DNA from 3 places in the Rhodococcus sp. FW305-130 genome. Region 1 is predicted to be linked to each of the others. Evidence: riboswitches for the same ligand, from Rfam matches in the RefSeq annotation. Region 1 holds a riboswitch; each other region holds the start of a gene.
What was found. A riboswitch is a leader RNA that binds a small molecule or an ion and turns the genes downstream of it on or off. The one in region 1 is predicted to bind cobalamin.

Region 2: linked by a shared signal. The riboswitch ahead of AC3WQS_RS10685 (CbtB domain-containing protein) and the one ahead of AC3WQS_RS06665 (ABC transporter substrate-binding protein) in region 1 are both predicted to bind cobalamin.
Region 3: linked by a shared signal. The riboswitch ahead of AC3WQS_RS12605 (FecCD family ABC transporter permease) and the one ahead of AC3WQS_RS06665 (ABC transporter substrate-binding protein) in region 1 are both predicted to bind cobalamin.

What each region holds. Positions count from the first base shown of each region.
Region 1 covers NZ_JBYTAP010000002.1:119,024-122,270, reverse strand. Annotated here, with positions in the region: gene AC3WQS_RS06670 (FecCD family ABC transporter permease) at 1-1,037, opposite strand, end outside; gene AC3WQS_RS06665 (ABC transporter substrate-binding protein) at 1,034-2,029, opposite strand; cobalamin riboswitch at 2,146-2,293, opposite strand; gene AC3WQS_RS06660 (MMPL family transporter) at 2,363-3,247, shown strand, end outside.
Region 2 covers NZ_JBYTAP010000003.1:140,713-143,959, reverse strand. Annotated here, with positions in the region: gene AC3WQS_RS10695 (alpha/beta fold hydrolase) at 1-274, opposite strand, end outside; gene mhuD (mycobilin-forming heme oxygenase MhuD) at 320-628, shown strand; cobalamin riboswitch at 716-854, shown strand; gene AC3WQS_RS10685 (CbtB domain-containing protein) at 880-1,074, shown strand; gene AC3WQS_RS10680 (CbtA family protein) at 1,065-1,841, shown strand; gene AC3WQS_RS10675 (flavin-containing monooxygenase) at 1,901-3,247, opposite strand, start outside.
Region 3 covers NZ_JBYTAP010000003.1:568,241-571,487, reverse strand. Annotated here, with positions in the region: gene AC3WQS_RS12610 (ABC transporter ATP-binding protein) at 1-310, opposite strand, end outside; gene AC3WQS_RS12605 (FecCD family ABC transporter permease) at 307-1,314, opposite strand; cobalamin riboswitch at 1,432-1,567, opposite strand; gene AC3WQS_RS12600 (TetR/AcrR family transcriptional regulator) at 1,584-2,096, opposite strand; gene AC3WQS_RS12595 (alpha/beta hydrolase) at 2,245-3,183, shown strand; gene AC3WQS_RS12590 (cation diffusion facilitator family transporter) at 3,194-3,247, shown strand, end outside.

The DNA.
Region 1 (3,247 bases):
TGTTCGAGCCTCCGATACTGCCGGTAGAGCATCCAGACGAAGATCGGTGCACCCACGAGGGCGGTGATCACTCCGACCGGAACTTCGGTGGATTGTGCCACCGAGCGCGCAGCGGTATCCGCGGCAACCATCGCGACGGCGCCCAGAAGGGCTGCAGCAGGGAGCAGTCGAATTGCTCTGGTGCCGACGATGAAACCGGCCAGATGTGGGATCAGGAGGCCGATGAATCCGATTCCACCGGCAACGCTGACTGCCGCGCCCGCCAGTACGGAGACCGCAAGCAAGGACAACACTCGGAACCGTCGGACGTTCATACCGAGTGCTGCAGCCCCGTCGTCACCGGTCTGCAAGACGTCCATCCACCGCGAACTGAACAGAAGGGCCGTGCCGACGACGACCAGTGCGATCGTCGGGAAGATCAGCGTCGACCATCGCGCATCACCGAATCCGCCGGCAATCCAGTGCATCACCGACGTCACGTGCCGATCATCGGCCAACACCAGGATGCAAAAGGTGATGAGCGCCGAGAATATCTGGGCGAGCGCTACACCCACCAAAATGATCGCGGTCGGCTGCGGATACCGGCCGCCGATCAGCAGTGCGAGAAACAACGGGATCATCGCCCCGACGAATGCTGCGACCGGAATCGTGAAAACCCCGAGGAGGCCGGCGCCGAAACCCAGCACCGACACGAGCACCACCATGAATCCCGCACCCGACGAAACTCCGAGCAGATACGGGTCGGCAAGAGGATTCCGTGTGACAGCCTGAGCAACAGCACCCGACATCGCCAAGGAAGCACCCACGACCGCAGCCGTGAGTGCACGTGGCAGGCGGGAGTCGATCACGATCGACTCCCGCGCCGCGGTCCACCACGTTTCGAAAGTCCCTGGCGCCAAACGGGCTCCGACTATCGCCCAGACGTCACCGACGGGAATGCGAACCGATCCCAAGGAGACGGCCAACCCCAGGACGATCGCCAAGGCGACCGCCAAGCCGACAAGTAGGGCGCCGTACCCGTAACGCGTGCGGGTCACTTCGCCGCGTCAGCGCCCGGATGGAAGGCCGTCGCGATGGTCTGTGCCGAACGCACCAACCGTGAACTCTCGAACAGGTCCGCGAGAGGAACCACGACGAACCGGTTCTGCTGCACAGCAGGGGTGGTCGCCATCAACGGCTGGGCACGGAGGAAGTCGATCTTCTGCTCGGCCGTCTTGTCGCCGTAGTCGATGACCACGATCGCCTGGGGTGCACGCTCGGCAACAGCTTCCCACGATGCGTCGATGTAGGGCTTTGTCCCTTCGGCGAAGATGTTCGAGACACCGGAGTATTCCGCGACCAATTGACCGACGCCGACTCCGCCGATAGTCGTCGGAACCTGGTCACCACTGTCGTAGAAGAAGGTCGGTACCGGCGCCGCGTCCCCGACCGAAGCGCGGACGGAATCGAGACCATCGCTGATCTCCTCTGCGACCTCGCGGGCGGAATCTTCAACGCCCAGGACTCGACCGAGTTGCGTGTAGTCGTTCTCGAGCAATCCGATGTCGGGGAAACCGGTGCCACAGTATTCCGAGAAGAGGAAGGTGTTGATTCCGCGCTCGCCGAAAGCGTCTCGGGAACGGCCCTGCTTCTCGTTGAAGGCACTGGTCATTCCTCCGACCACGAAGTCCGGATCGACGTCGAGAACCTGCTCCATGCTGGGGAACGTATCGGAGAGGCTGGGAATCTTGTTGAATGCATCGGCGGTCTCCGCAGTTGGCGGATTGTCGCTGTACGCCCGACCGACGATCCGGTCACCCGCACCGATTTCGATGAGCACCTCGGTGACATGCCCGTTCAAAGACACGATGCGCTGCGGCGGCGAGTCGAAGGTCATCTCTCGATCGCAGTTGGTCACGGACACAGGCTGTGCGAAGGATTCCGCAGCAGACGCGGACTCTGATTCCTGGCCTTTGGAACAACCTGCCGAAACCAAGGCGACCGCGATGAGAACAGCGGCGGCGCGGGACGGGGAGAACTGAAGTGACACGGGGACCTCGTAAGGGCTCTGAGCCACGAATGAGAATCCGACAGACAACTCCGCCCGCACACTGATACTCGGCCAGAGCTCCTGCTGGACTTCCTTTTCGTAGACCACGACGAATGGATGTCGCACACCGCGCGGTGGGTAATCGGGCTTGCCGACGCTCGGTGACTACCGAGAATCGACCTACCGTTGCGGGTCAGCGCCGGATTCGGACCGGCTTCCCCCACACACGTGGCTTGCAAGTGCTTCGAGCAGTATGCATGACGTTTCCGATTCAAGACCAAACGCCCACTACAGTCGATCTGGCCAGACGCCCCCACACACCGGAGTTGATACATGACACGCTGGGCCCAAACCGTCGTCGCCCGGAAATGGTGGGTACTGAGCCTCGCGGTTCTGATAGTTCTCATCAGTGGGGTGTGGGGACTCGGAGTGTTCGGCAAGCTCAGCCAGGGCGGCTTCATCGATCCGGGCAGCGACTCCGCGAAGGTTGCGGACATCATCGAAGACAATCTCGGGCCGCAGACCCCGGACATCATCGCGATCTACTCACCCACCGACGGTAAGACCCTCGACGACATCGGGCCGGCAGTAACGGCCGCCGTCGACCAGTTCAAAACGGAAGTGCCGACCGCGTCGGTGAAGTCGTATTGGGGAACAGACGCCGCGGCCAAGGCCAGCCTGCTCTCGAACGACGGATCCATGGCGGCCGTTGCGATCACGTTGGCACCGGACTCGGGCGTCACACCGGCCACTTTCGCCGATCTCTTGCCGAAGCTCGAAGTTGAAGGTGCCGAGGCACAATTCGCGGGCAATACCGTCGTCGGCGTTGCCTTCAACACCAAGCTGGAGAAAGACCTGGTGGTCGCCGAAGCCATCGCCATTCCGATCACTCTGGTGCTGCTGGTCTTCATCTTCGGCGGCATCGTCGCTGCGGCGGTTCCGGTATTCGTGGGTGTACTCAGCGTCTTGAGCGCCTTGGCGGTTCTGCGAATCCTCACGCTGATCACCGATGTGTCCTCGTTCTCGATCAACGTCGCTTCTCTTCTCGGGTTGGGACTTGCAATCGACTACGGACTGTTCGTGGTCGGTCGGTTCCGTGAAGAACTGAATTCGGGCTCGGACCCGGGAGCGGCTGCGCAGCGGACAGTTCTGACCGCGGGTCGCACCGTCATGTTCTCGGGTCTGCTGCTGATCTGCGCGTTCAGCGGCATGCTCGTT
Region 2 (3,247 bases), on a different contig from region 1:
ATGCGGCGAAGCACCACGCGTGCAGAGCCCCCATCGAATGGCCGATCACGATCATCGGCTCCTCGATGGACGCAACGGCAGATGCCAGGTCGTCGACGAATGCCTCGGTGGTCAGCTCTGACGGCGCGGGCCGGCCGTGACCGGCGGCGTCGAACGTGTAGACGTGGCCGAACTCGCGGATCCAGGGCACCTGGCGTCGCCACGTCCTCGAGCTGCCCATGAGGCCGTGCAACAACAGAATCGGTTGTCCTGTTCCACCTTCGTCATGCAACACGAGTGTCACGGTACGCGGTGAAGGTGCGCGGGTAATGTCGCTTGCATGGCAGTCGTGAAGATCAATGCAATCGAGGTCCCCGAGGGCGCCGGCCCCGAACTGGAGAAGCGCTTCGCAGCACGCGCTCATGCAGTCGAGAACTCCCCGGGCTTTCTCGGATTCCAACTCCTCCGCCCCACCGCAGGTGAGAGCCGCTACTTCGTGGTGACGCAGTGGGAGTCCGAGCAGGCGTTCGCCGATTGGCGTGACGGCCCTGCCCGCGAAGCCCATTCCGGCGAGCGTGCGAAGCCCGTCGCTTCGGGTGCGTCGTTGCTCGAGTTCGAAGTTGTTCTGGACGTCGCCGCAAAGAGCTGATCTAGAACGATTGTGCCCGCCTTGGCGGGCACAATCGACGGTCATCTCGGCTTACGCGTTGACACGGTGCGGGCAGTAGTGCAAAAGTTCGCATGTAAACGCGATGGTCCGACAGGAATCCGGTGAAAGCCCGGAGCGGTCGCGCCACTGTAATTCGAGGTGAAGTGCCTTTTTCGGCACGACTATTTCGACAGCCAGACACTTCGGCCATCGCATGGACCTAGGGGACGCGAAAATCCCAGGAGGCTTCGATGGCTCTCGCCTATTCTCCCGATACGTCGATCGATTCGACTCGTCTTGCTTTCCTCGCCGCTGCAGTAGTTCTGTTCGCGATGCTCGCTCTCTACCTGGTCGGATTCGACCAGGGCGCTATCTCTCGCACCGGCATGTACATGCATGAATTGATGCACGACGGTCGACACTTGATGGGCCTGCCGTGCCACTAGTCGACAATTTCACGAAGCTTCTCATTCGTGGTTTGTTGGCTGGTTTGATCGCAGGCATCCTTGCCGGCGGAGTTGCATTCGTGCTGGGTGAACCGCACGTCAATGCCGCCATTGCGATCGAAGAAGCCAACAGCGCCACCGGTGAGGTTGCCGGCGAAGCCGCTGGGCATTCGCACGGTGACGAAGAAGAACCACTGGTGAGCCGCGACGGGCAGCGCGCCGGGCTGTTCCTGGCCACAGCGCTGGCCGGACTGGCACTCGGGGCGATCTTCTCGGTCGTTGCCAATTACGCTCGACGACTCACCGGAATGTCCGGGCCGTTGTTGGCGATCACCATCGCCGTCGGTGGTTGGCTGGCCATCGAGGCCGTGCCCTTCTTCAAGTACCCGGCCAATCCGCCGGCCGTCGGAGATCCCGACACCATCAACCAGCGCACACTGCTGTGGCTGGCCGCCGTGATTCTCGGGCTACTGTCCGTCACCGCGGCAGCAGCGGCGGCAAAGGCAGTTTCCGGGCACGAGTTCCTCAGCGTGCGCATCGCTGCTCCGGTGGCTGCGTTCCTGGTGATCGCCACGATCGGTTACGTCTCGCTTCCCGGCATCAACGAGGTGGGCGAGGACTTCCCGGCAACTCTGCTGTGGGAGTTCCGACTTTCCTCGCTCGCTACGCAGGCGACGCTCTGGCTCGTACTCGGGTTGGCATTCGCCTTCCTCACCGAGCGCGCGACCAAGAACACCGAAGTAGCAAAGAAGTACGCCCTTCGCTGATCCTGCTGTGCGCCTTTATTAACCGCGGGCGGTTAATAAAGGCGCACAGCAGTTCTATTTCAGCTCAGATGATGCACTTCCTGCAGTCCGTACACCGGCGTCGGGATGCCCTCGTAGCGCGCCTTCAACTGCAACGCCAAGTACAGCGAGTAGTGGCGCGACTGGTGCAGATTGCCTCCGTGGAACCACAGCGCTTCCTGCTGCGTCGGCTTCCACATGTTGCGCTGCTCGCCTTCCCACGGTCCCGGATCCTTGGTGGTATTCGAGCCCAGGCCCCACACCTTGCCGACCTTGTCGGCGGTGTCCTGGCCGATCAGATCCGCCACCCAGCCGTTCATCGAGCCGTAGCCGGTCGCGTAGACCACCACGTCGGCAGGCAATTCCGTACCGTCTTCGAGGATCACGCTGTTCTCGGTCAGCTCACGAATGTTGCCGTGCGCGAGCTTGATGTCCCCGTTCGCGACCAGTTCGGCCGCGCCGACGTCGATGTAGTAACCCGAGCCGCGTCGTAGGTACTTCATGAACAGACCTGAACCGTCGTCACCCCAGTCGTGCTCGAAGCCCGCCTTCTCGAGGCGATCGTAGAAATCCTTGTCGCGCTCACGGATTGCGTCGTACACCGGGATCTGGAACTCGTGCATGATCCGGTACGGCAGCGAACCGAACGTGAGGTCCGCCTTGTGTGTCGTCATGCCCGCGGCCAGTGCTCGCTCCGAGTACAGATCGCCCAAGCCCAAATCCATCAGCGAATCCGACTTCACGATGTGCGTCGAGCTGCGCTGCACCATCGTGACGTCGATGCCGTTCTCCCACAGTGCGCCGCAGATGTCGTGCGAGGAGTTATTGGCCCCGATCACGACGACCTTCTTGCCCACGTACTGATCCGGGCCGGGGTGCTTGCTCGAGTGGTGCTGATCGCCGAGGAACTTGTCCTGCCCGGGGAACGTCGGAACGTTGGCCTTGCCGGACATACCCGTCGCCATCACCAACTGCTTGGGACGCAACGTCAGCTTCTCGCCGTTGCGGTTGACCTCGACGGTCCATTCCTGGGTCTTCTCGTCGAACGACGCAGAGGTGCAGGTCGTGGAACTCCAGTACGGAACCTCCATGACCTTGGTGTACATCTCGAGCCAGTCGCCGATCTTGTCCTTGGGCGCGAACACCGGCCAGTTGTCGGGGAACGGCATGTATGGCAGGTGGTCGTACCAAACCGGATCGTGCAGGCACAGGGACTTGTAGCGTCCACGCCACTGGTCGCCCGGCCGCTCGTGGCTGTCGATCACGATGGCCGGAACTCCGAGTTGGCGCATCCGGGCACCGAGGGCGATGCCTCCCTGTCCGCCGCCGACGATCACGACGTAAGGCTGTGTGGTGTAACCGAGTTCGCGATCCTCGATCTCCTTCTG
Region 3 (3,247 bases), on a different contig from region 1:
GAGTCACGTACTCGTGAACCAACAAATCGGCGGGACTCTGCTCTTCCTGCGCCACAAAAGAAATGGCTTTGGCCCGCGAACGCGCGGACATCGCGTGCACGGACTCGCCGCCGACGCGGACGTCACCGTCAGCGATCGGTCCGAGACCGGCAAGCGCACGCAACAAAGTCGACTTGCCCGATCCGTTCGGACCGACGACGCCTACTACTGCACCGGCGTCCGCCGCGATGTCGACGCCCTTGACGACGGTTCGGCGGTCGATGCGGACGACGACTCCGGACGCGGTCACCGCCAGGGCGCGGGCGCTCACGAACTGCCACCGAATCGGTAGCGCCGACGGCCGAGAAGCAGGAGAAACAGCGGGGCACCGATCACCCCGGTCACCACGCTCAGCGGGATCTCGGTCGGCCGCAACGAGGTCCGCGCCACGACGTCGACCCACACCAGGAACGACGCGCCGATCAGCGCTGCCGCCGGCAACACCACTCGATGTCTGGCTCCGACAAGCATGCGTGTGACGTGCGGTATGACCAAGCCTACGAAGGCAATCGCGCCGGACACCGCAACCATCGTGCCGACCAACGCTGCCAGCACGCCGAACAGCACGTTTCGCAGGGTTCGGATGGGAATACCGAGCGAAGCCGCGACGTCCGGTCCGGCCGCCAGCGCATCCAGCCAACCGTGCAGGGCGAACACCGCTGCCGTCAGCAGGAACACTACGACGACCGGCGCCCACAACTTGTCCCAGGATGCCCCGGCCAAACTTCCCAGGAGCCAGAACAATACGGACTGCGCGGCCTGGGAATCATTGGTACGCAGCACCAGAAAACTCGCGATCGCCGACAGGGCGGATGCGGTGACGGTGCCGGTCAGAACCAATCGCAGTGGAGTGATACCGCCTTGCAGCGTCGCGATGGTGAAGACGAGAATCGCAGCTCCCAACGCCCCGATCATCGCGCCGAAACTGAGCGCCCACACTCCCGCGCCGGCGAACAGTCCGGTGGTGATGACGGCGGTGGCACCGACACTCGCGCCGGACGACACTCCCAGCAGGTGGGGATCGGCGAGAGCGTTACGGACGAGGGTTTGCACCACCGCGCCGGCGACGGCAAGACCAGCGCCGACGGCCAGACCGAGCAGTACCCGAGGTGCTCTGATCCCCCACACGATCGCAAGTTCGGAACGCGTGACGGGTGGGCCCCCGAAGCGCGAGTGCACCACGTCCACCACAGTGGACACGGGGAGCATCTCGGATCCGAATGCCAACGCGCACACAGCAGAGAGCACGGTGACGACCAGCAGAGCGGGCAGCACGATACCCGGACTGAGCCGTCCTCGAGGCGCACCAGCCTTCGGCGAAGGCAGGTGGGTAGGTGGAGACAGAGCTCCGCCAACAGCATTCATGGTGTGACCGATCCATCCTCGTGGCATGACACAACGTCAACGAGGGTGGTATCTGGCTACGGTCGACGCAGGGACGACCTCACAGTGGCGGGACCGCGCCGGAATTGCACCGACTTCCCATTACCTCGATGATGACGTCAGAACCATAACGGACTGTGGTCACCATTCCGCACACCGGATCAGGATTCCGACGCGATCATCGATCTCGCCTGCCGCACGACGGCTTCCGTTCGCACTCGAAGTTCTTCGGGTGAATCCGATTCCAGCACAACCCGATGCACCTGGCTGTCCACGGCAGTCACAGTCAACCGCGACGTCAACAACGCATCGTCCGCACTGAAACCGCGGCTCTGCAAGTACTCCGAAAAACCCAGTACCAGTTGCCGATTCATTCCTTCGACCTGCGCGATGAGCTCACGCGTACGCGGAACCTGATCGTAGAGCAGGTGAAAGAACTCTCGCGGCTTACTGTTCACTTCGACCGCGCACTCCACCAACATCCGGACGGCCTCGTCCGGGGTGAGTTCACGCTCGACGATGTCGGCAAGGCAGAGCGCAAAACTCTCCCGCGCAGCACTCACGTGACGGTTCGCCAACTCCGCGAGGATCTCGTACTTGTCGCCGAAATACTGGTAGAGCGAGCCCACCGACACCCCTGCCTCGTCAGCGATCCGGTTGGTGGTCGCTGCCATGCCCTCCGACGCGAAAACGCGAGTAGCTGCCTCCAGGATCGCGTCGTAGGTAGCCCTCGAGCGCTGCTGGGAGGGCCTTTTCCGCCGAGTCGACACGGTCCTCCGATGCGAGTTGTCAGCCGCGACGCCGGTACCGAGAATTGTGTAGGTGACCAGCGCCGATTACTCGAAGTTTATGCCCGACCGGTACACCGACCACATGCCGGCGCCGACCCCGACGTGGTGGGAGTGGAACGGCAACACCGTCCACGTCGCACGGGCAGTGGTTCCAGACGCGCCGGTTCGTGTTCTCGGCATCCACGGCGCCGGCGGCTACTCGGGCGCATTGTGGCCGTTCGCCGGGATCGGCGTGAAACTCGGAGCCGAAGTCCTCTTCCCCGATCTTCCGCTGTACGGCGACACCGTCGTAGCCGATCCCGCCGGCGTCCGGTACGAGCAGTGGGTCGATCTCCTCTGCGATCTCGTCCGGGCCGAGAAGGCAGCCGACGATCGGCCGCTGGTGTTGTTGGGCGCCAGCATCGGCGGTCTGCTGGCCTACGAGGTAGCCGCGCGGACCGGTCTGGCCGACGCCGTCGTCGCCACCTGTCTGCTCGATCCCTCGCATCCGTCGGCCAGAGCTGCCGCGGCGCGGTTCGGCCCGATGGGTGTCTACGGCGCTCCCCTGATGCGCCGCACCGAACGACTGGTGGGCCGTATCCGCGTGCCCATCCGTTGGGTCGCCGACGTCGCGAACATGAGCAGCAACCGTGAACTCGCGACGCTGTGCGCAACCGATCCGCGCGGTGGCGGTGTTCGGGTGCCACTCGGATTCCTCAGCAGCTACTTCTCGTTCGAGCACACCGCACCCGAAGCATTTCGGACGACGCCCGTTCTGCTCACCCACCCGGCCGACGACCGATGGACGCCACCCGAACTGAGCCTGCAGTTCCTCCGCCGCATCAACGCACACACCGAATTCGTGATGCTGGACGGGTGCGGGCACTTTCCCGTCGAAGAGCCGGGCCTGACGCAGTTCCACGACGCCGTCGACACACTGCTGCGCTCCGTCGCCGAGCGTCACCGCACGAAACCGTCGCCACCCGCCTAGCCTGAAGTTCGTGAGCATCGAACCCAAGGCCGAGCCGACGGGAAACGGCGACGAGAGCACCACG